DNA from 4 places in the Marinobacter sp. B-12 genome. Region 3 is predicted to be linked to each of the others. Evidence: predicted binding sites of a transcription regulator. Region 3 holds the regulator's gene; each other region holds the start of a gene.

Region 1 (5,961 bases), on a different contig from region 3:
GCCCATATGACCGGTTGCCTCAGGATGTCGGCCATCGGGCGACCGCCCTCCCCCAAGGCTTCCCGCACACGCTCCCCGCTAGCGCGGTACCCGCAAACCAGTACAACCATGGCAAGCACCTGCACGACACTTAGTGCAAGCCAGCCGCCCATGAAAGGGTATTCGGCTTGACCTCCACCACCTAAAAGCGCAATTTCCGGCCCCAGCCACGCCGCTACAAGACCGCCGAGAAGCACCCTGGCTGCTGCAGAACCGGCCATCTCGGGCGCCACCGACTCCATGGCGGCAAAGCGATACTGGTGAACCACCGCCAGCCCGGTTCCGCCCACAACCGCCGCAGCACACAAGAACGGGAAACTTTCACTCCAGGCTGACAGCGTGCCTAACAATCCGGACACCGTACCCGCCAGCGCGCCAAGCAACATAACCGGCTTGCGCCCCAGGCGCTCCATCATCCACGTAGCAGGCTTAATAGCCAGGACCGTTCCAACAACCACAAGGCCTACGGGCAGGGTTGCCCACTCGGGCGATGGCGCCAGAAGACGTCCGTGAATGCTTCCAATAAAAACGATGAACGGCGCTGTACACATGGCAAGCGCCTGGGCGGCGACCAGTATCCATACATTGATCGGCATTGGGTGGGCCTATTTTTTGCGGTAGATGATCCCCGGGTGGCACTGCACCATTTCGTAAAGGTGAGGCAACCCGTTCAGCGATTCCGATGCTCCCAGTATCAGGTAGCCACCGGGATTGAGAGTGGCGTGGATACGGGTCAGGATGTCCTTCTTAAGCTCTGCCGAGAAGTATATCAATACGTTCCGGCACATAACGATATCAAACTTCCCGAGCATGTAGCGTTCGAGCAGGTTCAGTTCCCTGAACTCAACCATGTTCTTGATCTGCGGTCGGATTTGCCAGCTACCGTTCATGGCGGGAGTGAAAAACTGCTTTTGACGCTCGGGCGACAGTCCCCGGCCAATGGCAATCATCTCGTACTCGCCACGGCGTGCAACCTCAAGAACGCTTTTGGAGATGTCGGTGGCGGTGATCTTCACATCCCGCAGCCTACCCGGCCGCTGGCGACGAAACTCTTCAATAATCATCGCTACCGAATAGGGCTCCTGGCCTGTCGAACAGGCGGCCGACCAGATACGAAGTGACTGCGCTGATTTTCTGTCGCCGAACTCCGGCAGCAGCTTTTCCTGCAGGATGCGGAACGGGTGATTGTCCCGAAACCAGAGGGTTTCATTCGTCGTCATCGCGTCGATCACGACTTCCTTCAAACTGCTGCGGCCGGTCCGCTTCACGCGCTCAAGCAGATCACCCAGGGTACTCAACTTGTTCTCTTCCATGATCCGCCGTAACCGGCTTTTCACCAGGTACTGCTTGTTGTCCCCGAGCAAAATTCCACACGCGTCCTGCAGGAATGTCTTAAAGGCCTCGTATTCCTGTGGGGTTATCTCAGCTTTCATTGGATCTCAGTATCGAGTGGGTCGGAAGTGACACCGGCGTCACTGCTCGCGATCGACAATTTCCATGACTCTTTCAGCCAACTCGTCGGGGCTGAATTTTGCCATGAAATCGTCAGCGCCTACCTTCTGCACCATTGCCTTGTTGAACACGCCACTCAGGGACGTGTGCAGCATGATGAATACGTCCTTGATTGCAGGCTCATTTTTGCACTTGGTGACCAAAGTGTACCCGTCCATTTCCGGCATTTCGACATCGGATATGATCAGACACAGGTGGTCGGCGGCCTGGGAGCCATTGGCCGTCAACTCTTTCAAGTAGTCATAGGCCTGCTTGCCGTCATTTTTGGTCACCACCTCCATGCCGATGGCGGTGAGGCATCGCTCTATCTGGCGTCGAGCAACGGCAGAGTCGTCCACAACGAGCACCGGCAGATGGCCGGGCGCCCGCTCTGAACTGCGACTGCGAACGTCTTCGGTGACGTCCTCCTCAAACGGCGAAACTTCGGAGAGTATCTTTTCGACATCGATGATTTCAACGAGCTTATCGTCAATATGCGTTACCGCTGTCAGGTACACATCCTTACCCGCCCCCTTTGGCGGCGGCAGGATATTCTCCCAGTTCATATTGACGATGCGGTCTACACCGGCCACCAGGAAACCCTGGGTTTTGCGATTGTACTCGGTAATGATCACGAAGCTGGTGGCTATTTCTTCCTTGGGAATACCGGGGAGCCGGATCGACATCCCAAGGTCAATGATGGGAATGGTTTCGCCACGAATATGGGCGACGCCCCGAACCATGGGGCGACTATTCGGCAATGATGACAGCTTCGGGCACTGGAGCACTTCCTTGACCTTGAAGACGTTAATGCCGTATGTCTGCCGGCCGCGCAAACGAAATAACAGAAGCTCCAGGCGATTCTGCCCCACCAGCTGGGTGCGCTGATTTACACTGTCCAATACCCCTGCCATCGTTTCATCTCCCGCTTGTTCCAACATACTGACGGCACGCATCTTGCTGCGTTTTCAATGAAAGCCACTCGGCACCTGGAAACTGCCGGATAATTGACTTTCTGGGTAGGCTTAACGGCCGAATCCGGAAATCATTAGGACATTCCCGAACACGGGACTCTGCCCGGTTAATGACAGCATAGGACAAACTGCCTCGTATGCGCATCACCAATTTCATCATCGCACTGCTAATCACTGCAATGGCCGGCCCTGCACTTGCTTCCATGACGACGGCCGAACAAATTCACAGTGGCGCGGAACAGTTTCTGGCGGCATTTTCGGACGCTCAGGGAAACGAAGGCTTTACGGTCTCCTATGATACTGGCCAACTCGACCCCCGCCTTTCGCTCGCTACCTGTGAGACTCCGCTGAGCGTGTCCTTCAGCGGCGATCCCTGGAAGAGCACCCAGCCTTCACTGTTGGTATCCTGCAAGGGTGACCGTCCCTGGCGCATGTTTCTGCCAGTGTCGATCACTATAACCGGTGAAGCCATGGTCGCCGCCCGCCCGCTGGGCCGGGGCGAAAGGCTTACAAAAGCGGCCATACAGTCAGATTCCGTCGTCGTGAATTCGATTCGACGGGGGGCCATTACCAACATCGAACAACTTGTTGGCATGGAAATGCGCCGAGGCATTAACGCTGGAACGGTGTTTACGCCAGATTTGGTGCTCACTCCCGCAGCGATCGAACGGGGAGACCATGTTATCATTAGCGCCCGTAGCGGGAATTTTTCGGTAAACTCGCGGGGTAAGGCGCTGGCCAGTGGCGGCATTGGTGACCAGGTTTTGGTTGAAAACCTCTCGTCCTCCCGCACCGTGCGTGCCCGTGTGACCGCTCCCGGCCACGTTGAAATTCCCATGTAGCCCCGTTCCCGGCATGGATTCACCGGGAACGGCAAACCATTGCCGGCTTTTCGGAAAGATGACAAGAGAGTCATTCAATTCTTGCAAAAATTGCTAAAGAAACGTCAAGCCATGCCGATATACAGGTATGAAATTTGTGGAGCCGCCCAACGCGGCCGATCACCTAAGCAGGTAACGTTATGTCAGTTGACTTTAATGGAATAGGCCCAGGCCAGGTCAACACCCAGAAAACCACGGCCGATAAATCTTCAGGTGCCCAGAGCACTCAGCCCTCAACGACTGAGCAGGCCAAGTCCCAGGCGCAAAGTGCCCGCGGTGAAAACGTCAACTTGAGCAGCCAGGCAAAAAACCTGAAACAGCTCGAACAGAAACTCGGTAATTATCCGGAAATGGACGATGCCCGTATTGAGCAGATTCGCTCTGCCCTGGAAAGCGGCTCCTACAAGATTGATGCAGAGAAATTGGCCCAGAAAATGCTTGAGATGGATGAAAGCATATTCGGGTGAATAAATCATGGCCGCAATTGATGAATTGAAAGACCTCCTGTCCCAGGACATCCGTCAACTCGAATCCCTGGCGGACGTCCTGCAGCAGGAAAAAGCCTGCCTTTCCACATCTGATATCCGTAAACTCGAAACCCTGACTGGCGAGAAAAACACTCTGCTGGGCCAGATTCGTGATCGGGCCAAACTCAAAATCCGCCTACTGGTGTCGATGGGCTTTCGACCTGAAAACGGAGCCCCCTCACGGTTTATTCTTAGCGCCGGCCTGTCAGATGTTTACGACTTGTGGCAGGACGCCGATGAACGTCTTAAGACCTGTCACCAGCTGAATAGCAATAACGGGCGGGTTGTCAGTCACCTGCAGAAGCGCCTTTCACGTCTGACTGATATATTCCGCGGCGTTGCCGGGCACCAGACCCTCTACGGCGCTCAGGGCGAGCAAAAGGCCGTATCACACCGCACCGTTCTGGCGAGCGCCTGACCCGGGGCTCCGTAGAAATCGGAGCCCAACGCATCCCATCAGCGCGTATAGATCGTCATCTGGGAATCCGGATGGAAGCGGATATTGTCGAGGGCGATGTTCCCCATGGAAGGCCCCTGGCTGCCGCTGACTCGTATATTGTCCATACGAATCTGCTCGATCCTTTCCGGGAAAGCCAGGGTGAGTCCGCCATCGTCACGGACCGCGTAACGAGGAACATCATCCCGATAATGCACACCGGATATCGTCAAATTGGAATCCAGGAAGTTCAGCACCGGCACGAAAATGTTCGCTGTCAGCTTGAGGCCTTCGATGACATCCGGATCAACCTCTCCTGCCCCGTCATGACTTCCAGCCATGGCGGACACATTGGCGATACGATCCAGCAACGATTGATCACCTTGCCCGGCCACACCGGCCAGCTCGTCGTCATTAAGCGGCGACAAACCGGAACGCTCGTATAGTTGGCCGGCGTCGGTGACGTCACGTGAATCATTCGTGGTGCTGCCGGCGGCAAAACTGACCAGTGGCTGAAATGGCAACACCGCCATGGTGACCAGGGCTGCCGCGTTGCGGTAACGGGATTGGTGCCTGAGTACACGATGGAGCTCACGCTCGGTAATCCAGCCGGATTGTATAAACACCTCACCGAGCCGTTGACCGGTCTCATGCTGTAGGTGCAAGCCCTCTTCCAACTGAATTTCGGAAAGGTATCCCCGGTTTATCAGCAACCGACCGAGACGGGATTTTTCTTCGAAGCCCTGACGGATTTTCAAGGTATGCCTCCAATAGCTTTACAGTGATTGCCGTACAACCTGGCTCGGTCAGAGAGCATCAATGACACTGATGCGACAGAAGATTAGCTGATAGTCATGAACTCCGCAGGGAATATGCCCGACTTGACAAGTATTATCTGCTAACATCCTGCAACAGACTGGATTCATGGGGACAGTATCGCAGCAAATATTCCCATAGCTAACGACTATTCCCTGATACTAACAACGTGAGCCATTATAGAATGACAAATTCCGTAAAACCGTTTCGATATGTGATGAAAATCGCTCTATCTGTAACCTTCATGCTGGGTGTTGCGAATTGCCTGGCGGCTGATGGACAACAAAACGAGCTGCCACAGGTGATTATTGAAACCAGTGAAGGTGCCATTGAGGTGACCCTGCGCCCGGACATCGCTCCCGAAACCGTTGAGAATTTCATCACCTACGCTAAAAATGGATTCTACGAGGGAACGCTGTTCCATCGGGTCATTCCGGGTTTCATGATCCAGGGCGGCGGTTTCGACCAGGATCTCAAACAGAAGCAGACTCGTAGCCCTATCCGGAACGAAGCCAAGCCAACCGCCAAGAACCTTCGCGGTACGATCGCCATGGCACGCACAAGCTCACCGGACTCCGCCACCTCCCAGTTTTTCATCAACCTGACCGACAACGGCTTCCTGAACGCAGGTGTCCGCGGCCCGGGCTACGCGGTATTTGGCAAGGTGACAGGCGGAATGGGGGTTGTGGATGCCATCGCCGGCAAGAAAACGGTCAGATCCCGAGGCATGGCAGATGTGCCGCAGGACCCCATCATTATCCGTAGCGTTTCGGTGCGGAAAACCGATACGGCTGCAG
Region 2 (5,961 bases), on a different contig from region 3:
AATACGCCGGCAACGATCACGGCGATAGCAAAAACAAGCGTCATCAGACGATTGTTCAGCGCATAATTCACAATTGCGTTGATCATGCTCCCCCCGGGGTTTAGTGTCCGTGAGCGGCGCTGCGGCCACTGGCGGTAATGGCCGACATCAGATCAAAAGCGCCTACTGAAACCACTTCCGTGTTTGCGCTGATGCCGGACTTGATCTCAATCCAGTCGTTTGCCTCCTTGCCAAGCGTGACGGGAACCGCCTTGTAAGCCCCTTTCTCATCGCCCGGAACAAACACAACAGATTCATCGCCAATGGTTTGAACCGCATCATCCGGAACCAGCGGCAGTGATGCCTCCGCTTCCGTCATGATTCTGGCCGTGGCATAGGTATTCGGGCGAAGGTCGCCCCTGGGAGACTTCAGCACAACGCGAACCGGGATAGTGCGGGTCTTTTCATCCAGCATGCTCGACACCCAGGATACCTGCCCACTGTGAAACCGGTCAGAGCTTGAATCCCTGGAGGAAATCTGAACCTCGTCTCCCATTGAAATCTGGTCAATATCGGATTCCGACACCTGAAGAATGGCCCACAACACCGAGGCATCAGCCACGATGAAAGGCGTATCCGACGGACTCAACGTCTGCCCCAGACGAACATGCATCTGCTCGACACGCCCCTCAATGGGTGAGCGGAGCGCGTATTGCGCCAGGCCCCCACTGTCACCTGACGACTCGCTGCCATAAACCGCCAGTTGTTCCCGCACGGAATCGTACTCCGCTTTTGTTTCAAGAAAGGCAGCCTTGGCATCAAGGAACTCTTCTTCACTGGAAATACCCTGTCCCTGCAACTCTCTTTCACGATTGTAGTCAGACTCGGCCGCTTCTTTGCGGGCCTCCAGCGAAATCAACCGGGAGCGAATCCGGGCCAGCTCCACACTGTTCAGGGTCGCCAGCAACTGCCCCTTATTGACACGATCCCCCAGATCAACCGTCAACCCTGTCAGTTTTCCCTCCAGCAGCGGACCAACCTCGGCCACGCGATCCGGCACATACTGAATCTCGGCAGGTGCCGTGACAATTGCGCCAGCGCGCCCCTTAGCAGCAGCCACAGTCTGAATGGACAGTAACTTTGTCTGCTCCGGCGTCAGATGGATCTGTCGGGACTGGTTTTCCTCTCCGGCATGCTCGGCTTCTTCATTTCCGTGCTGGTCACCCTCGGCTTCTCCGGCAGCGTATGCCTGCTGCAAGCTCAGAATGCTGACAACAATTAAAAATATCTTCAGATTGCGAATCATTCATTCACCCTCAATATTTAAAGAACGGTCAATTTTGAGTTTTATATTCTCAGGACCCGGCTGACATCGACAGAGCACCTCCTGTGCTTATCTCCAGCGCCCGGACGGCATCGATATAATCATTCTGTGCCTGAACGTATTCCTGCCTTACCGACAGGAGATTGTCCTGTGCCGCCAGAACATCCGAGGCACCGACCTTGCCCGCCCGAAGTGCTTTCTGCATCAGCTGTAATGTTTCCTCTGAACGCTCCAGGATCGACTCGTTCATCTGGCGCAGCCGAACGGCGGTGGATTCATACCGGGCCACAGCCGACACAACCTGACGCTCTGTAGCCAGGCGCAAGGCCTCTGCCTCAAGCTCGGAGGTTTTCAGCCGCGCAGCAGCTTGTCTCTGCTCACCGGAATAATCATGGAAAACGGTCAAAGGCATCGACACCCCTGCACCGAAAAGGTTGGAGCCTTCCTCACGATCATAAAATCCGAAGACTTTCAGATTTGGAATCGTCAGGCTTTTCGCAACTTCAAGGCCAGATTCATTTGCTGCAATTCTGGCGGCCGCCGCTTTCAGGTCCGCTCTCTGACTCTGTGCCATCTCGACAAGCTGGCTGGTTGGAGGCAGGTCTTCGAGCGTCACATCAAGCTCGCCGGTCACCCCAACGGCATCGGAGGGGGACACCCCGAGCACTTCGGTAAGATCAATTTTTGATTGCTCGAGCTTTTGTTCCGCCGAGGCTTTTTGATTCCGGGCCCTGGCAAGCCCAATGACTGCGGTATTGAGATCAATCCGGGTTTGTTTACCCTGTTTTACGGACATTTCAACCAGGTCTTTGGTGCGTTGCATAAGATCAACGGCACGGGTTGCAGTTTCCAACTCTTTCTGAGCCAGCAGTATCCGGAAATAGGCGGCCCGCACCCGCGCCTTGGTGGCCACCTTCAGATATTCAAGCTCCTGTTGCCGGGACGAGAGATTGCTCTGGGCACGCGACTGGCCAAGGTCGCCGCGATTACCCATCCAGATCTCCTGAGTAACCCTAACCCCATATTCCAGGGACTCGTCGGCCTGATTCGGGGCCTGACGGGCCCCCAACTCAAACTCTGGATTGCTGGGCGCCCAGCGGCTGGCATGATCAAGCTGCCCCTGCTGTATCGAGACCGCAGCCCGCCTCAAAGCCAATACCGGGCTATTCTCAAAAGCCATCACCATGGCCTCGTTCAGGGAAACAGCCTGGCTGGCTTTGGCCTGCTGATATTCTTTCAGCGACACACTCTCTTTTGCCTGGGCCGACACCATAGGAGAGACGGCCAAGGCTCCCGGAACTATCATCGCGCACAACAAGAATCGTTTGTTCATTCAGTATCATCCTGGCTGTTTGACTGAGGTCAGTGAGTCAGCATTTTTGCGTGGGAATCTGGAACGACCTTACAGACAAACCTTTAATACAGTTTGAAATTCAGGCACCGGATAAAGTGTGAGGTTGGCAGCACGAGGCAGAGGTAAGGGCGAGGATGTCGAGTCACCCGGCTATAAGGCAGGCGCACGATGGTGGGTTCTTGCTCGATAAATAAAAAACCGGCCCGTCATTTGGGCCGGTTTTTTATTTTAGATCTGAATTGCTTGTGATCGCTGGTCCGATCAGAAACTCTTGCTCCAACCCAGCCAGAACTTCGGGTCATCCGAGTTGACAGAGCCAAGCGCGTCAGTTGAATCAATGTCCGCGTACTCGACGTTAACGCTGAAGGAACCGAAGTTTCCCGCATCCTTTGTAACGTTGGCGGCGACGTGTGAATAACTTGCCTCGCCGACAGAAGTCTTGCCGTCGTCAGCGAAGTCGTAATAGCCGAGCGTCACACCGGCACTGTAACTGTCTTCCAGAGGCACCCCAACAGAGGCGTAGTAATAGGCATCCCCCTGTACGAACACCCCATCACCACTGGTGTCGCTGTTGATCGTGTAGGCCAGGCCGATGGCCGCAATGCCATAACTGATCTCGCCGTACAGTTCGCCGAAGTCGATGGAGTCCGGCGCGTCAGGATACGCATAATAAATGTACCCAACGTCATAACCCAGTTCTTCCACAGAGCCGGAGAATCCGGCATAAAGATCAAGCTCATAGCTGGTGCCGTCACCAAAATCGACATTGGAACCCCAACCACCGGCGTAGAAGCCCGACGCATGCTCATAATCCAACCCTCCCTGGACAGCCGCAGCCCCGTCTGTCTGGGTGACGCCCCGGAACAGATAGTTGCTGCTGGCGCTCACATTTGAGCTGACGTCAGCGCTAACAATGGCGGGCGCAGCCTGAAGTGCTGCAAGCAAAGTGATACTGATAAATCCGGATTTGGTGAAAAACTGCTTCTTCATAATGGATACCTTCGGTTGGGTTTCATTGCTCCAAATATGATTTAGCAAAAGTCTTGCCACATCTTATTTATTCTTGTTTATCATTATTATAGAGACAAATCGGCACATTCTGAGCTTGCCCCCGAAAAACGACCCAACACCTAGCGCCCCAGAACCTGTCACCGGCCCGGACCAGCGCCCTGTTTTGATGCATTCTCTGTAACCATTCTGTAATCTTTGCCAAATAGACTTTAATAGCGCTTCAACACACACAAGCAAACCGAAAAAGGTGAGACAGATCATGAGCAAGAAATATTTGGGCTTGGCTTTGGCGATTTCTGCCGCTTCTGCTGTACAGGCCGGAAACGTTACGACCAGCGGCGAAGACCTTGTGATCGATACCGAGAGCGGTATCAAGGTGAAAACGTCGGATAAATCGGCGTCTTTTCAGCTCGGCGGGCGCCTTCAATGGGATTACGACGCCACGCAGTCTGACGACAACGGTGTTGACACAACCGATTTCGATGTGCGCCGGGCACGGCTGTACGCCAAGGGCCACTTTGGCGACTGGGCGTACAAGACCCAGTTCAACGTGGCTGAAAGTGATGGCGCCGACGGCGGTACTGCTGAAGACCTGTACATTCGTTACCTGGGATTTGGCTCAGCTGCAACCGTGACTATCGGTAAACAGAAAGAGCCGTTCGGCCTGGAAGAATTAACGAGTTCAAAAGACATCTCAGCGCTTGAGCGATCTGCCGTGACCGAGCGCTATGCCCCCGGCCGTAGCGGCGGCATCCAGCTCAGCGGCAAAGGCAGCAACTGGACCTACGGTATCGGCTATTTCGAGGCAGACGGCAATGGCAGCGACGACTTCAATAACACGGCAGTAACCGCACGGGGCACGTTTGCACCTGTTCAAACGAATAATGCTGTTGTTCATCTTGGTGCGGGCTATACCACGCGTGACGCCGACATCCAGGCCGATGAGGTCGACACGCTTAATCTGGAACTGGCCGGCGCTTCCGGGCCCTTCCATGCCCAGGCCGAATATTTCGATTCCGAAGAAGGCCAAGTGGATGTTAATGGTTATTACGTGCAGCTTGGCTGGATCATCACCGGCGAAAGCCGCCCTTACAAAGCCGGAGCATTCAAGCGGGTAAAACCGGCATCGCCCAAAGGGGCCTGGGAAGTTGTTGCCCGCTTTGAAGATGGTGACGGAAAATACAGTGACGTGGGGCTGACCACGACCGACGGCGAGCAAACAACACTGGGCGTTAACTATTACGCCAACAAGAATGTTCGACTGGGTATGAGCTACATGGATGGCGAAGAAGCCAATGGCGCGAGCGGAGATGAAGTTCGCGCAAGGTTGCAATACGCATTTTGACCGCACGGGATCCCCGGTCAAGCATATATTTGGCTGAAAACCGATGCAGAAAACATCACCATTAAAAAATAATCGGAAAATTCAGCTCTGGTTAAGGTTGGCTTGATACGCTTTACCCGAGTCGAGTCAAGTCGATCATTAATGACGTGCTCTGATTTTCAGGGCAGGCACTGGCCTGCCCTGTTTTTTTAATGCCTGCCCCGCACCCCTGCCAGCCGGCTTTCGGGCGCCGACTGCCAGCATCTGTAAATTTGTTTTAGTGCAACACTGCCAGACACATTTTGCCGTGCCGTAAACTTGCCGATTTCAGGCTTTTCTGCTAAATAGAACACAGCCTTATTGTTTTTGGGCTGCAATAACTACAATCTCGTTTTAGAGACGTTGGAGGATTGATGAAAACAATACAAAAGCGAATCAGTCAGGGATTTTTGGGGGCGCTGATAGCCGCAAACGGCATACCTGCTGCCTTAGCGGTGGAGGTCCCGACAGCTTCAGGAGTCAAGCTGGATATACTTACCCAAGGCAAGTTTCAACCAACCTATTTTTCTAATTTCGATCTGGACAGCAGCGTCGACGATGGCGCTACCGGCACTTCTGCTGGCGCTGTTCAGGTTGGAGATGAGCACGTCAGGGCTGAGGTCAGGCTTGGAGTGGTGGCGACTGGCGATAACTGGACGGGTAAACTGCTTCTCGAGAATGACTTTGCCCTTGATGCCAATTCGGTCGATCGCGCATACCGAGGCGAGAGATTTGGCTTGGAGCAGGCCTTCTTCACTTACACCTTCGATCCGGCCTTTACACTTCAGGGTGGCTGGACTTTCAAGAATCTGGACATGGCCTCAGGCGGCCTTCTATATGGCGACGACCACCCCTTGTTCGGCGCCACCGGCAAGACCTCGTTCGGTAGCTACGATGTTTTCTGGATGCCGATTACAGATGGGCTGATTT
Region 3 (5,961 bases):
ATTTTGGTGATCGGCAGCATGCCGATGAACTCGTCGCGTCGGCTGACCACGATAAGGCTGTCCGTCATCGGCGGCAGATTGCGATGACGACGCAGGTAGCGCAGAACCACGTCGATGCTGATGTCCGGTCGCACCGTAATGGTGTCCGTGTTCATCAGGCCGCCGGCGGTGTCTTCCGGGTAGGAGAGGACTTCTTCGACGCGTTGACGGTCCTGCTCGTCCATGGTGTCCAGGACTTCCTGGATCACCGTGTCGGGCAATTGTTGCAGTAAGTCGGCAAGATCGTCCGACTCGAAATCCTCGATGATGTCAGCGAGTTCCTGAGCGTTTAGCTGGCTCAGGAAGTAACCTCGGATATCGTCGTTCAGATACTGGAGGACTTCGCCTTCAAGCTGCTTGTCGACCAGGTTCCAGAGCAGGGCGCGCTGGCGGGGTGGCGATGATTCCAGCAGGTGGGCGATGTCACTGGGGCTAAGGCCGCCATTCAGGATGCGGGCGACCTGTTTCAGGGCGCCACTGTCCAGTGCTTCGCTCAGGGAGCGAAGACGTTGGCGCGCCTGGCTTTTCTCCAGAATATCGGTCATGGATCACCCACAGTCAGAAAACCCTCGTATTATAGCGGAGTTAGGCAACATAGGTGAGGAAGAGTTGTAGGTGAATGCCGTAGACCGGCACGTATGTCCAGTGTGGAGCTGGTTATTCGCCTTCCCCGAAGTAATCATTGATCAGCGTAACCAATGCGTCGACAGCGTCGGATTCATCCGGACCGTCCACAATCAGCTCTACCTCTGTCCCCTGGCTGGCGGCGAGCATCATTACCGGCATGATGCTTTTGGCGTCCACCTGTCTCCCTTTGCGGCTGATTTGAATACTGCTGTCGAACTCAGATGCCTTGGCAACCAGTTTGGCCGCCGCTCGGGCATGGAGCCCGAGTTTGTTGATAATGGTAATGGGGCGGCGGATCATAGGCGGTTCAGCTGTCCCTGCTTTGCAGGTGGGGCAGCTCGGTGTGGCGAACCTGCACGTTGCTGTATTTGCCCGAGAAATAGCGGCCGAGCTGATCGCAGATATAAACCGAGCGATGCTGGCCACCGGTGCAGCCGATGGATATGGTCATATAGCTGCGGTTGCTGTCTGCAAACGATGGTAGCCAGTTTTCCAGGAATTGGGTCAGGTCTTCGACCATCTTGCGGCTCAACGGCTCCTTTTCCAGGAAATCGATGACCGGCTGATCGGTGCCCACGAACTGCCGAAGGCTGGTGTCCCAGTAGGGATTGGGCAGGCAGCGCACATCGAACACATAGTCCGAATCCAGTGGCACGCCGTGCTTGAACCCGAACGACTGGAATAGCAGCGCCAGTTCCTGATGGCGCCTTCCCGCGACCCGTTGCTTCACCATATCCCGGAGCTCGTACATGGACAGTCCCGTGGTGTCGATGTAAAGATCGGCCAGCTTTGACAGGGGCTCCAGAAGTTTTTTTTCGTTGCCAATGGCCTCCCGAAGGGAGGTTTTGTCATCACTCAGTGGGTGCTTCCGGCGCGTGGCATGGAAGCGCTGCAACAGAGACTGTTCATCGGCGTCGAGATAGATGATCTCGATGGTTACGCCGGTATCCTGAAGGCTGCGGTAGATATCCTCGAAGTTGCTCAGCTCCCCGGAGAGGTTGCGGGCGTCGATGCTGACAGCCATCTTTCCCAGCCGGCCAGGAGAGTTCTGGTTGGTGGCCTCCTGTGTCAGAGGGAACAACAGGCCGATAGGCAGGTTGTCGATGCAGTAATAGCCCAGGTCTTCCAGAACGTGTAACGCGGTACTTTTCCCGGAACCCGATCGACCACTGACGATGATTAGTTTCATAGCCCGTTCACCTCGGATGTGGAATTGTTCAGCTTGTCTCGGCTGTCATCCGGCGATAGAGAGAGTCTGCGTCGGTGCACTGACGCAGCTGGTCGCAGAATGCGCGCTCGTTGAACTTTTCGGCAAGTTGACTCAAAAGCTCAAGATGCTCGCTGGTGGCTTCCTTGGGGACAATCAAGGTGAAGACGAGGTCCACCGGCTGGTTGTCGATGGCGTCGAACGCAACGCCTTCGTCCAGCGTCAGCAAGACGCCGACCACGTGATCCAACCCTTCCAGTCGACAGTGGGGGATCGCGATGCCCTGTCCGATACCGGTGCTCCCCAGCCGCTCCCGCGCGACCAGGTTGGTGAATATCTGGGTGTCGCTGAGCAGAGAGTCGTGCTTCTGGATCTGCTCGGCAATGGTTTCCATAACCCGCTTTTTGCTGGAGGCAGGCACCCTGCAAAGGGTCAGCTCCGGCGCGAGAATGTTCTCGATAGTCAAGGATGTGTCGGTCATGAATCGACTGCAGTTCCGTAAAAAAAGGCTGCGGCACGTGTTGCCTGGTTAGCCAGTGCCGCAGCTCGATTAACTGTCATGCAGGGGGCTTCGTCCTAGCGGGCGCCGTTCCCATGCATCCGGTCTACGTTCTTTTCCTTGTGCTTCAGGATCTGCCTGTCCAGCTTATCTACCAATCCATCAATGGCAGCGTACATATCGCTGTTTTCGGCCTTTGCGTGAATCTCACCACCTATCACGTGAAGCGTAGCTTCCGCCATCTGGCGCACTTTTTCCACCTCAAGGGTAACCTGGCAATTGCTGATGTGGTCGAAGTGCCGCTCAAGCTTTTCAAATTTGCCTGATACGTAATCTTTCAGTGCGGGAGTCAGTTCTACGTGATGGCCTGAAATATTGAGTTGCATAGGCTTCTCCTGTTTTCAGCTTACCGGCACCCGTCAGGATGCCGGCTGTGTGCCACAGCGTTATGCTGCAGGCGGTATACTTTCAGGAAAGGGCTCTCCCCGTGAGGCCGGGAGCAGACGCTTTCTACACCAGTCGCTTTCGCTCGTTGGATGGAGGAATGTGCATTGCCTCGCGATACTTGGCCACGGTTCGGCGAGCCACTTTGATACCCTGGTCTCCTAGCATGGCTGCAATTTTGCTATCGCTCAATGGCTTTTTCGGAGTTTCCGTTGCAATCAGCTTTTTGATCATTGCGCGGATTGCTGTGGATGAGCACTCTCCACCCTCGTCGGTACTGACATGGCTTGAGAAAAAATACTTAAGCTCAAATATGCCCCGCGGTGTGTGCATGTATTTTTGGGTGGTGACCCGCGAAATGGTCGACTCATGCATTTCCACCGCCTGGGCAATATCAGAAAGAATCAATGGTTTCATGGCTTCCTCGCCATGATCCAGGAACCCCTGCTGGTGCTCGACAATACGTGTGGCCACCTTGAGCAGGGTTTCGTTACGGCTTTGCAGGCTCTTGATGAACCACTTTGCCTCCTGCAACTGGTCCCGCAGGTAGGTGTTGTCGGCACTGCTGTCCGCCCGCTTTATAAGAGAAGCATAGCTTGCATTCACACGAATGCGTGGTGCAATTTCAGGATTCAGTTCCACGCGCCAGCGCTCATTGTGTTTGCGCACGATCACATCGGGAATGACGTAGTCCGGCTCGGCCTGGTCCAGAGTGTCGCCAGGGCGCGGATTCAGTCCGGTAATAAGGGCCAGCACATCCCGTAGCTGTTCTTCCTTCAGGCGGCTGCGACGTAACAGTTGGGCGTAATCACGGTTACCCAGCAGGTTTATGTAGTGGGTAATCACCAGTCGGGCCTGAGCCAGCCAGGGCGTCTCCGGGGGCAGTTGGTTCAGTTGGATCAGCAGACATTCCTGCAGATCGCGGGCGAACACACCCGGTGGGTCGAAGTGCTGCAGACGGTGAAGAACGGCTTGCACTTCGTCCAGTTCCAGCGGGTCTTCATCGGATTCGTCCACCATACCTGAGTGAATTTCCTCAAGCGGGGACGTCAGGTAGCCGTGGTTATCAACCGCATCCATCAGCGCGTGGGCAATGGCCTGATCCCGCTCGCTCATGGGCGTCAGGTTCAACTGCCATTCCAGGTGGTCCTGAAGCGTTTCAGTGGGGGAATTGCGGGTTTCGAAGTCGTTGTCGTTTTCGTCGTCGTTACGGGCTGCTGAAGCTGGAGCGGACTGATAAATGTCATCCCAGGCGGTGTCGACGGGAAGGTCGTCAGGAATGGTGTCGGGGCTGTCTGTTTCTGATGACCAGTCAGGTCCGTTTTCGGATTCGTCCCAATCCGTTGCGGTGTCGGAGGTAGTGTTGGATTCCTCGGTTGACGCTGTTTCAGAGGACTCGTTGTCACTGTCCGTGGATTCCGGATTCTGATTATCGTCGTCTTCCGAGGTTTCCAGCATCGGGTTGGATTCCAACGCCTGCTGGATTTCCTGCTGGAGGTCCAGGGTGGAGAGCTGCAGAAGCCTGATAGCCTGTTGCAGCTGGGGCGTCATGGTCAGGCTTTGGCCCAGCTTTAACTGTAATGAGGCTTTCATAACCATGGTTCAGGATCCGTCACTCGGTCTCTCTCTTCCGTCACTCAGGCTCTCTCTTTATGTCACTCGGGCGCGCTCTGGAGCCGGGGTTGCACAAAAACTCTTTGTATGCTGGCTACTTGCCGCACCAAGCAAGTTCTTTGCCGAGTGTACTACAGGCGAAACTCGTTGCCCAGATACACTTCCTTGACCTGCTGGTTGGCCAGTATATCGTCCGAGTTGCCAGAGGCAATAATGTGGCCGCCACTGACAATGTAGGCATTCTCGCAGATATCGAGGGTTTCCCGCACATTGTGGTCGGTGATCAGTACGCCGATGCCCTTGTCCCGCAGGTGCCGGATGATCTGCTTGATGTCGCTCACTGAGATGGGATCGACCCCAGCGAAGGGCTCGTCCAGCAGGATGAATGCCGGCTCCATCGCCAGTGCGCGGGCAATTTCCACCCGTCGTCGCTCGCCCCCTGACAGGGCCATGCCGACGCTATCGCGGATGTGGGTGATGTGAAACTCTTCAAGCAATTCCTCCAGCTTGGTCTCCCGGTCAGTGCGCTTGAGTTCGCGACGGGTTTCCAGGATGGCCAGTATGTTGTCGCGCACGGTGAGCTTGCGGAACACCGATGCTTCCTGGGGCAGGTACCCGATTCCCTTCCGGGCGCGGCCGTGCATGGGCAGGGGCGTTATGTCCTGATTGTCGATGGTGATGCGACCGTTGTCGGAGGGAACCAGACCAACAATCATGTAGAAACACGTCGTTTTGCCGGCGCCATTGGGTCCAAGCAGGCCGACTATCTCGCCGCTGCGAATTTCCAGGGAAACGTCGATGACGACCTTCTTCTGCTTGTAGCTTTTTGCCAGGTTACTGGCCCTGAGAACTGCCATCGGTATCCTGTTCGCCGGAGTTGTTGTCTGGATTGTTGTCGGGATTGCCGCGTGGCTGTATCACCATCTCGACCCGACCGCTGCCATCGCCCTGATCGGCGGAGCCTTCCGCCGTCACAACACGTTCGGCGCTATCATAGTGAATGATATTGCCGCGGAACAGGTTGCCACCCTGTTCGATGACGGCTTCGTGTTTAAAAGTGACCCGATTGTCCGAGGCGGACCAGGTGATCGTCAGGGCGCGCGCGTCGGTTTCGCCCTGGCCTTCCATGGCGGGCTGGCGGTAGCGTGCCGGGGTACCGGTGGCTTCAATGCGACTGACGCCATTTCCGTCCCGGTGGAGTACAACCTTGTCCGCCATGAGGTTGGCATCGCCCTGACTCATTTCAACGGAACCGGTATAGGTTGCAATGCCCTGGCCTTCGTCGAGCCGCGCGTTGTCGGCGTTGACCGTGATGGGTTGATCGGACTCCAGGTCAAAGGCCGCGGCGTATGGCATGCCAGCGGTGAGTGTCAGTGCCAGAACAATCGCTGAGAGCAACGGGCGCGAAGCAACCGATTGGTGTCCCTTGCGGTGAGGATGGGGCATGAATTTACTTGCCAGGCTCATAGCGTCCTTCCACTTGAGAGTCGAGTTCGAGGATTCGGTCATCAATCCAGGCCTTCATGCCGGT
Region 4 (5,961 bases), on a different contig from region 3:
ACAAACCTGTTTCAATGCAATGATGTCGCACTTCCAAATTTTTAACCGGGCCTTTTAAGCTCAATTGAGCTTAAAAGGGAAACTATTTATGCTATTAACTGCCATCTGTTTTCGCGAAACTTACCCATCAAATCCAAGGCCAGAAACCATTAACTTGTTTTTCATCAATAAATTAACGGAGAAAAATGCTTCATGCACCAGTCAAAGATCTGGCTTCCTGGCCAGCGCCGCACCAGAAAAGACCACCGACAGTTGCAATGCGTCGCTATAGGGCGACACCTCAACGCCTCCCGGGTACACCTCTGACCTCCAGAAGAAACGTAACCGGCCCATCGTTTAACAAGGCCACTTTCATGTCCGCGCCGAACCGACCCTGACCAACCCGATCCGCGCCCAACTGCGACTCACACACCGCCACGAATTCATGAAACAATGCTTCCGCGGATTCCGGGCGCGCAGCCGTCGAAAATCCCGGACGGGACCCGGACCGGGTATCAGCAGCAAGCGTAAACTGGGGAACAACAAGGAGGGAGCCGCCCATATCGAACAGGCTGCGATTCATCCGTCCCTGGTCGTCGGGAAATACCCGGTAGGAGAGTAATTTTCGACACAGTTCCCGCACCGTGCAGGAGTCGTCTGACTTCTCCACTCCAAGCAACAACAACAGCCCCGAACCAATCTCGGAGATGATCTCATTGTCGACGGTAACGCTGGCGTGGGTAACCCGCTGTATCAGCCCTTTCATCAAGCTCCCTGCGCAAGGACTCAGAATTCGGAACGAAGTTTATCCACGCACCAGGCTCGCCGCAACCTTCTTAATGTGACTTTACGTATCCCTACCTTCAAGCTGCGCAGCGACCTCATCGACACCACGCATCAGGGCATCAATGATGGCGGGCTCGGACGCCGAGTGCCCAGCGTCCCGTATGATCCTCAAGCCTGCTTCCGGCCAGGCCTGGCTCAAAGCCAGAGCGTTATCCAGCGGGCAAACCATATCGTAACGGCCATGGACAATGATGCCAGGAATATCCTTGAGTAACGCCGCGTCACGTACGATCTGATCATCTTCCAGAAACGCATTATTCATGAAGTAATGGCATTCGATTCGGGCCAGGGCAATGGCCACATGGGGATGCCCGAAGTGCTCAACCACACGCGGATTCGGGTGCAGGGTCGCACACCGCCCCTCCCAGATGGACCACGCCTTGGCAGCCTGTATCTGCTCCAGTTCGTTGCTGCTCGTCAGGCGACGGTAATAGGCCGCGACGAGATCACCACGCTCACCCTCCGGAATGGGCGCCAGGAAATCCCGCCAGTAATCGGGAAACACGCGGCTTGCGCCCTCCTGGTAGAACCAGTGGATATCTCTGGGCCGACACAAAAATATTCCTCTCAGAACCAGACCAAGCACTCTGTCCGGGTGCGACTGGGCATACACCAGGCTCAACGTAGCCCCCCAACTGCCGCCAAACAGTATCCATCGGTCCACCCCGAGAAAGGTCCGCACTGTTTCCATGTCGTCCACAAGATTTTGCGTGGTGTTTCCAACAAACTCCGCCAGAGGCCTTGAACGGCCTGCTCCACGCTGATCCATCAGAATAATCCGGTAGCGCTCGGCATCGAAAAAACGGCGGTGATAGTCCTCGCACCCACCACCCGGCCCACCGTGGACGACCAGAACAGGAATGCCATCCGGATTGCCGCTTTCTTCAACAAAAAGCTCATGAGGGGGATCAACTGCAATGCGATGTTGGGCGTTAGGCTTGATATCTGGGAACAGGGTGAGCATGAGGCGCTCCGGAAAGAGGATTTAACCGGAGTTTAGCTGAAGAGAACAAAAAAGGGGCGGGCCATATTGGCACCGCCCCCTCTATATCGAGCACTGAAGATTACTTCTTATGGGCGCGCTTACGCTCGTTCTCGGTCAGAAGCTTCTTGCGCAGCCGGATCGACTTGGGCGTCACTTCCACCAACTCGTCTTCATCGATAAACTCCAGAGCCTGCTCGAGGGTATGCTTGATCGGCGGCACCAGGCCGATAACCTCATCCTTGCCAGACGCGCGCATGTTGTCCAGCTTCTTCCCCTTGGTGGGGTTAATCACCAGATCGTTGTCACGGCTGTGAATACCACATAACTGGCCTTCATAGATTTCCTGGCCAGGATCCAGGAACAGCTTGCCCCGGCTCTGCAGTGTTTCCAGCGAGTAAGTCAACGCAGCACCCGTCGCCATTGACACCAGCACACCGTTTTGACGACTGGTGACATCACCGCTCTTGATAGGACCGTAATGGCTGAAGGTTGAGGTCAGGATACCCGAGCCGGATGTCATGGTCAGGAAGGCGTTACGGAAACCGATCAGCCCTCGCGCCGGAATCGTATACTCAAGGCGCATACGGCCCTTTCCATCCGGCACCATGTTGGTCATCTCACCCTTGCGGAGCCCCATCTGATCCATCAGCGCGCCCTGGTGCTGCTCTTCGATATCGATGATGACGTTCTCATACGGCTCCTGCTTGACACCGCCGATCTCACGGATAACCACTTCCGGGCGCCCTACTGCAAGCTCAAAATTCTCCCGGCGCATATTCTCGATCAGCACCGACAGGTGCAGCTCGCCACGACCCGATACCTTGAACTTATCTGCAGACTCACCTTCCTCAACTCGCAGAGCAACATTGTGCAGCAGCTCTTTTTCCAACCGCTCTTTGATGTTGCGGCTGGTGACAAACTTGCCTTCCTTGCCACAGAACGGTGAATCGTTGACCTGAAAAGTCATGGAAACCGTTGGCTCGTCGACCGTTAGCGGCGGCAGAGCTTCAACAGCGGACTGATCGCATAAGGTGTCAGAGATGTACAGCTCATCCATGCCGCTGACACAGATAATGTCGCCGGCCTGCGCTTCGTCGACTTCAACCCGCTGCAGCCCCGAGTGGCCCATGATCTTGAGAATGCGGCCCTGGCGCTTTTTGCCGTTGGCACCAATCGCCGTCACCGGAGAATTGGTTTTAACCTTGCCGCGCATAATGCGGCCAATGCCAATGACGCCCAGGAAGCTATTGTAGTCCAACTGGGAAATTTGCATCTGGAACGGACCGTCCCGGTCAACGTTGGGCGCAGGCACGTGATCAACGATGGCCTGAAAAACCGCGTCCATGTTGTCGTCCAGCTTCTCATGATCCATTCCGGCAATGCCGTTCAGGGCACTGGCATAGACAATCGGAAAGTCCAGTTGCTCATCGCTGGCACCAAGGTTGTCGAACAAGTCAAACACCTGATCCACCACCCAATCCGGGCGAGCCCCGGGGCGGTCAATCTTGTTCACCACAACGATCGGATGCAAACCCGCGTCGAATGCTTTCTGGGTGACGAAACGGGTTTGCGGCATAGGGCCGTCAATGGAGTCAACCACCAGCAACACACAATCGACCATGCTCATGACACGCTCGACTTCACCCCCGAAATCGGCGTGACCCGGGGTGTCCACGATATTGATGTCGTAGTCATGCCATTTCAGCGCCGTATTCTTGGCCAGAATGGTAATACCACGTTCTTTTTCCTGGTCATTGGAGTCCATGACACGCTCGTTTTCGAGCTCTTTACGGTCCAGCGTGCCGGACTGACGAAGAAGCTGGTCAACCAGCGTGGTCTTGCCATGGTCAACGTGGGCGATGATGGCGATATTACGAAGTTTATCAATCACAACTATAATCCTGCAGCATGCACTGAATGACCTGAGAGGTCTTCAGTAAGCGCAAAGCCCCTTACATGCCGTCTCAAATCCGTAAAATGAATTTCATTTGCCAGGCTGGGCAGCCCGGGTGCACCCTGATGAAACTCAGCGGTTACACTGAGCATCCGGGGCGAAAATGAAGTGGCGCGCAGTATATAGCAAACTCACTTGCGTTTATATGAAGAAAAGTGACTATCGGGCCACCTTCGCACACGCACCATTTTGACGCATTATGCCGATGAACGCACCATTTTAATGCACCACAAGAGGGCGATTTGACTCCCGCTATTAAGGCGATCGCTCCAAAACAGCCCGAAAACTCTCCAATTGCGCTCTTGTGGAGCATGCTCAAAAAACTGGCAAGGCTATTGCTTTATCCTCAGTAGCCGAATTTGCAGGTAAGTCGGAACAGCTTTTGATAAGCTTCCCAACCTGAAAGAAAGATCGGGGGTCAGCACCGCTGAACGATCCGGCAACAACGCACACAGAAATCGCCCGCACTGCGGGATAACTGACGGAGCTTGCACAATGTCCAAGACGATTGATCTGATCAAGGAACACGAAGTCAAATGGGTCGACATGCGATTCACTGACAGCCGCGGTAAAGAGCAGCACGTGACCCTGCCCGCAACCGAGGTAGACGAAGAGTTCTTCGCCGACGGCAAAATGTTTGACGGGTCCTCCATCTCTGGCTGGAAGGGGATCAACGAATCCGACATGATTCTGATGCCGGTCGACGAAACGTCTGTCCTTGATCCTTTCACGGAAGAAACGACCGTTAACATCACCTGTGACATTGTGGAGCCATCCACCATGCAAGGGTACGAGCGTGACCCACGCTCGGTTGCCAAGCGTGCCGAAGAATACCTGAAGTCAACCGGCATTGCTGATGGCGCTCTGTTCGGCCCAGAGCCAGAGTTCTTCGTGTTCGACTCCGCCAAGTGGAAAGTCGACATGCAGGGCTCAATGTACGAACTGTACTCCGAAGAAGCAGCCTGGGTTTCCGGCGAAGATTTCGATCGCAATAATATTGGTCACCGTCCTGGCGTTAAAGGCGGCTATTTCCCGGTCCCGCCGGTAGACAGCCTGCATGACCTGCGTGGCGCGATGTGTGCTGCCATGGAATCCATGGGCCTGGAAATTGAAGTCCACCACCACGAAGTGGGTACTGCTGGCCAGTGTGAAATCGGCGTTGGCGCCAACACCCTGACTCGCAAGGCTGACGAAGTACAGATCCTGAAGTACTGCGTACACAACGTCGCTCACGCGTACGGTAAGACGGCCACCTTCATGCCCAAGCCAGTGGTTGGTGACAACGGTTCCGGCATGCACGTACACATGTCCCTGAACAAGGATGGCAAAAACCTGTTTGCAGGTGACGGCTATGCCGGCCTCAGCGAAATGGCGCTGTATTATATAGGCGGTGTTATCAAGCATTCCAAGGCCATCAATGCCTTCACCAATGCCTCCACCAACAGCTACAAGCGCCTGGTTCCGGGTTTTGAAGCTCCGGTCATGCTGGCCTACTCGGCCCGTAACCGCTCTGCATCAATACGCATTCCTTACGTCAACAGCCCGAAAGGCCGTCGTATCGAAGTACGCTTCCCGGACGCTTCTGCCAACCCGTACCTGGCCTTCGCAGCCCTTATGATGGCTGGCCTGGACGGCATTCAGAACAAGATCCATCCTGGCGATGCCATGGACAAGGATCTGTACGACCTGCCAAAGGAAGAAGCCCTGAATATCCCGACCGTTGCCGAAACTTTCCAGGAAGCTCTGGACAGCCTGGAAGCGGATCATGAGTTCCTGACTCGTGGCGGCGTCTTTACTGAGGACATGATTGGCGGTTACATCGACCTTAAGCGTGGCGAAGTTGAAAAACTCAACATGACCACACATCCGGTCGAGTTTGAGTTGTACTACTCCTGCTAAGCTGCTCGTAAATACAAGCAGCCCAAGTAGTAGTCAGAGAAGCCCCGCCTTGCGCGGGGCTTTTTTTGTGTACGGTCGCACATTTCGACCAGCCTTAACGGAATGTAACCAAGCTGCTGGGTAATGGCGTTGAAATACTCAGGACGGGCACTGATAATCGGGTAAAACAATCAAACAGGTTGTCTCTATGAACGTACGGCTCGCACTACTCACGGGCATTGTTGCCCTTGCGGCATTTCCGGTTTCCGCGGAGGTCTATCGTCAGGTGGATGCTCAAGGGAACGTTACCTATACCGAC

The links. The regulator sigma-54, encoded in region 3, starts transcription at its own class of promoters, with help from an activator protein. The targets are predictions, from matches to a motif close to ANTGGCATNNANNTTGCTNT.
Region 1: a site for sigma-54 is predicted at 2,475-2,494, ahead of flgA (flagellar basal body P-ring formation chaperone FlgA). Genes of this name have one in related genera too.
Region 2: a site for sigma-54 is predicted at 3,689-3,708, ahead of AC13D2_RS08070 (TorF family putative porin). Genes of this name have one in related genera too.
Region 4: a site for sigma-54 is predicted at 4,087-4,106, ahead of glnA (glutamate--ammonia ligase). Genes of this name have one in related genera too.

The regions. Positions count from the first base shown of each region.
Region 1 is NZ_JBSXOB010000052.1:67,758-73,718, forward strand. It holds gene AC13D2_RS09720 (MFS transporter) at 1-635, opposite strand, end outside; gene AC13D2_RS09725 (CheR family methyltransferase) at 645-1,472, opposite strand; gene AC13D2_RS09730 (chemotaxis protein CheV) at 1,512-2,444, opposite strand; gene flgA (flagellar basal body P-ring formation chaperone FlgA) at 2,642-3,346, shown strand; gene flgM (flagellar biosynthesis anti-sigma factor FlgM) at 3,526-3,852, shown strand; gene AC13D2_RS09745 (flagella synthesis protein FlgN) at 3,860-4,330, shown strand; gene AC13D2_RS09750 (cyclic di-GMP-binding domain-containing protein, MshE-related) at 4,369-5,106, opposite strand; gene AC13D2_RS09755 (peptidylprolyl isomerase) at 5,349-5,961, shown strand, end outside.
Region 2 is NZ_JBSXOB010000047.1:46,747-52,707, forward strand. It holds gene AC13D2_RS08055 (efflux RND transporter permease subunit) at 1-86, opposite strand, end outside; gene AC13D2_RS08060 (efflux RND transporter periplasmic adaptor subunit) at 101-1,285, opposite strand; gene AC13D2_RS08065 (TolC family protein) at 1,335-2,636, opposite strand; gene AC13D2_RS08070 (TorF family putative porin) at 2,919-3,647, opposite strand; gene AC13D2_RS08075 (OprO/OprP family phosphate-selective porin) at 3,928-5,013, shown strand; gene AC13D2_RS08080 (hypothetical protein) at 5,406-5,961, shown strand, end outside.
Region 3 is NZ_JBSXOB010000057.1:114,450-120,410, forward strand. It holds gene mgtE (magnesium transporter) at 1-584, opposite strand, end outside; gene AC13D2_RS12090 (HPr family phosphocarrier protein) at 697-966, opposite strand; gene rapZ (RNase adapter RapZ) at 974-1,855, opposite strand; gene ptsN (PTS IIA-like nitrogen regulatory protein PtsN) at 1,884-2,354, opposite strand; gene hpf (ribosome hibernation promoting factor) at 2,450-2,758, opposite strand; gene AC13D2_RS12110 (RNA polymerase factor sigma-54) at 2,883-4,409, opposite strand; gene lptB (LPS export ABC transporter ATP-binding protein) at 4,562-5,287, opposite strand; gene lptA (lipopolysaccharide transport periplasmic protein LptA) at 5,265-5,786, opposite strand; gene lptC (LPS export ABC transporter periplasmic protein LptC) at 5,881-5,961, opposite strand, start outside.
Region 4 is NZ_JBSXOB010000032.1:40,326-46,286, reverse strand. It holds gene dtd (D-aminoacyl-tRNA deacylase) at 281-745, opposite strand; gene pip (prolyl aminopeptidase) at 827-1,789, opposite strand; gene typA (translational GTPase TypA) at 1,890-3,701, opposite strand; gene glnA (glutamate--ammonia ligase) at 4,260-5,663, shown strand; gene AC13D2_RS03520 (DUF4124 domain-containing protein) at 5,851-5,961, shown strand, end outside.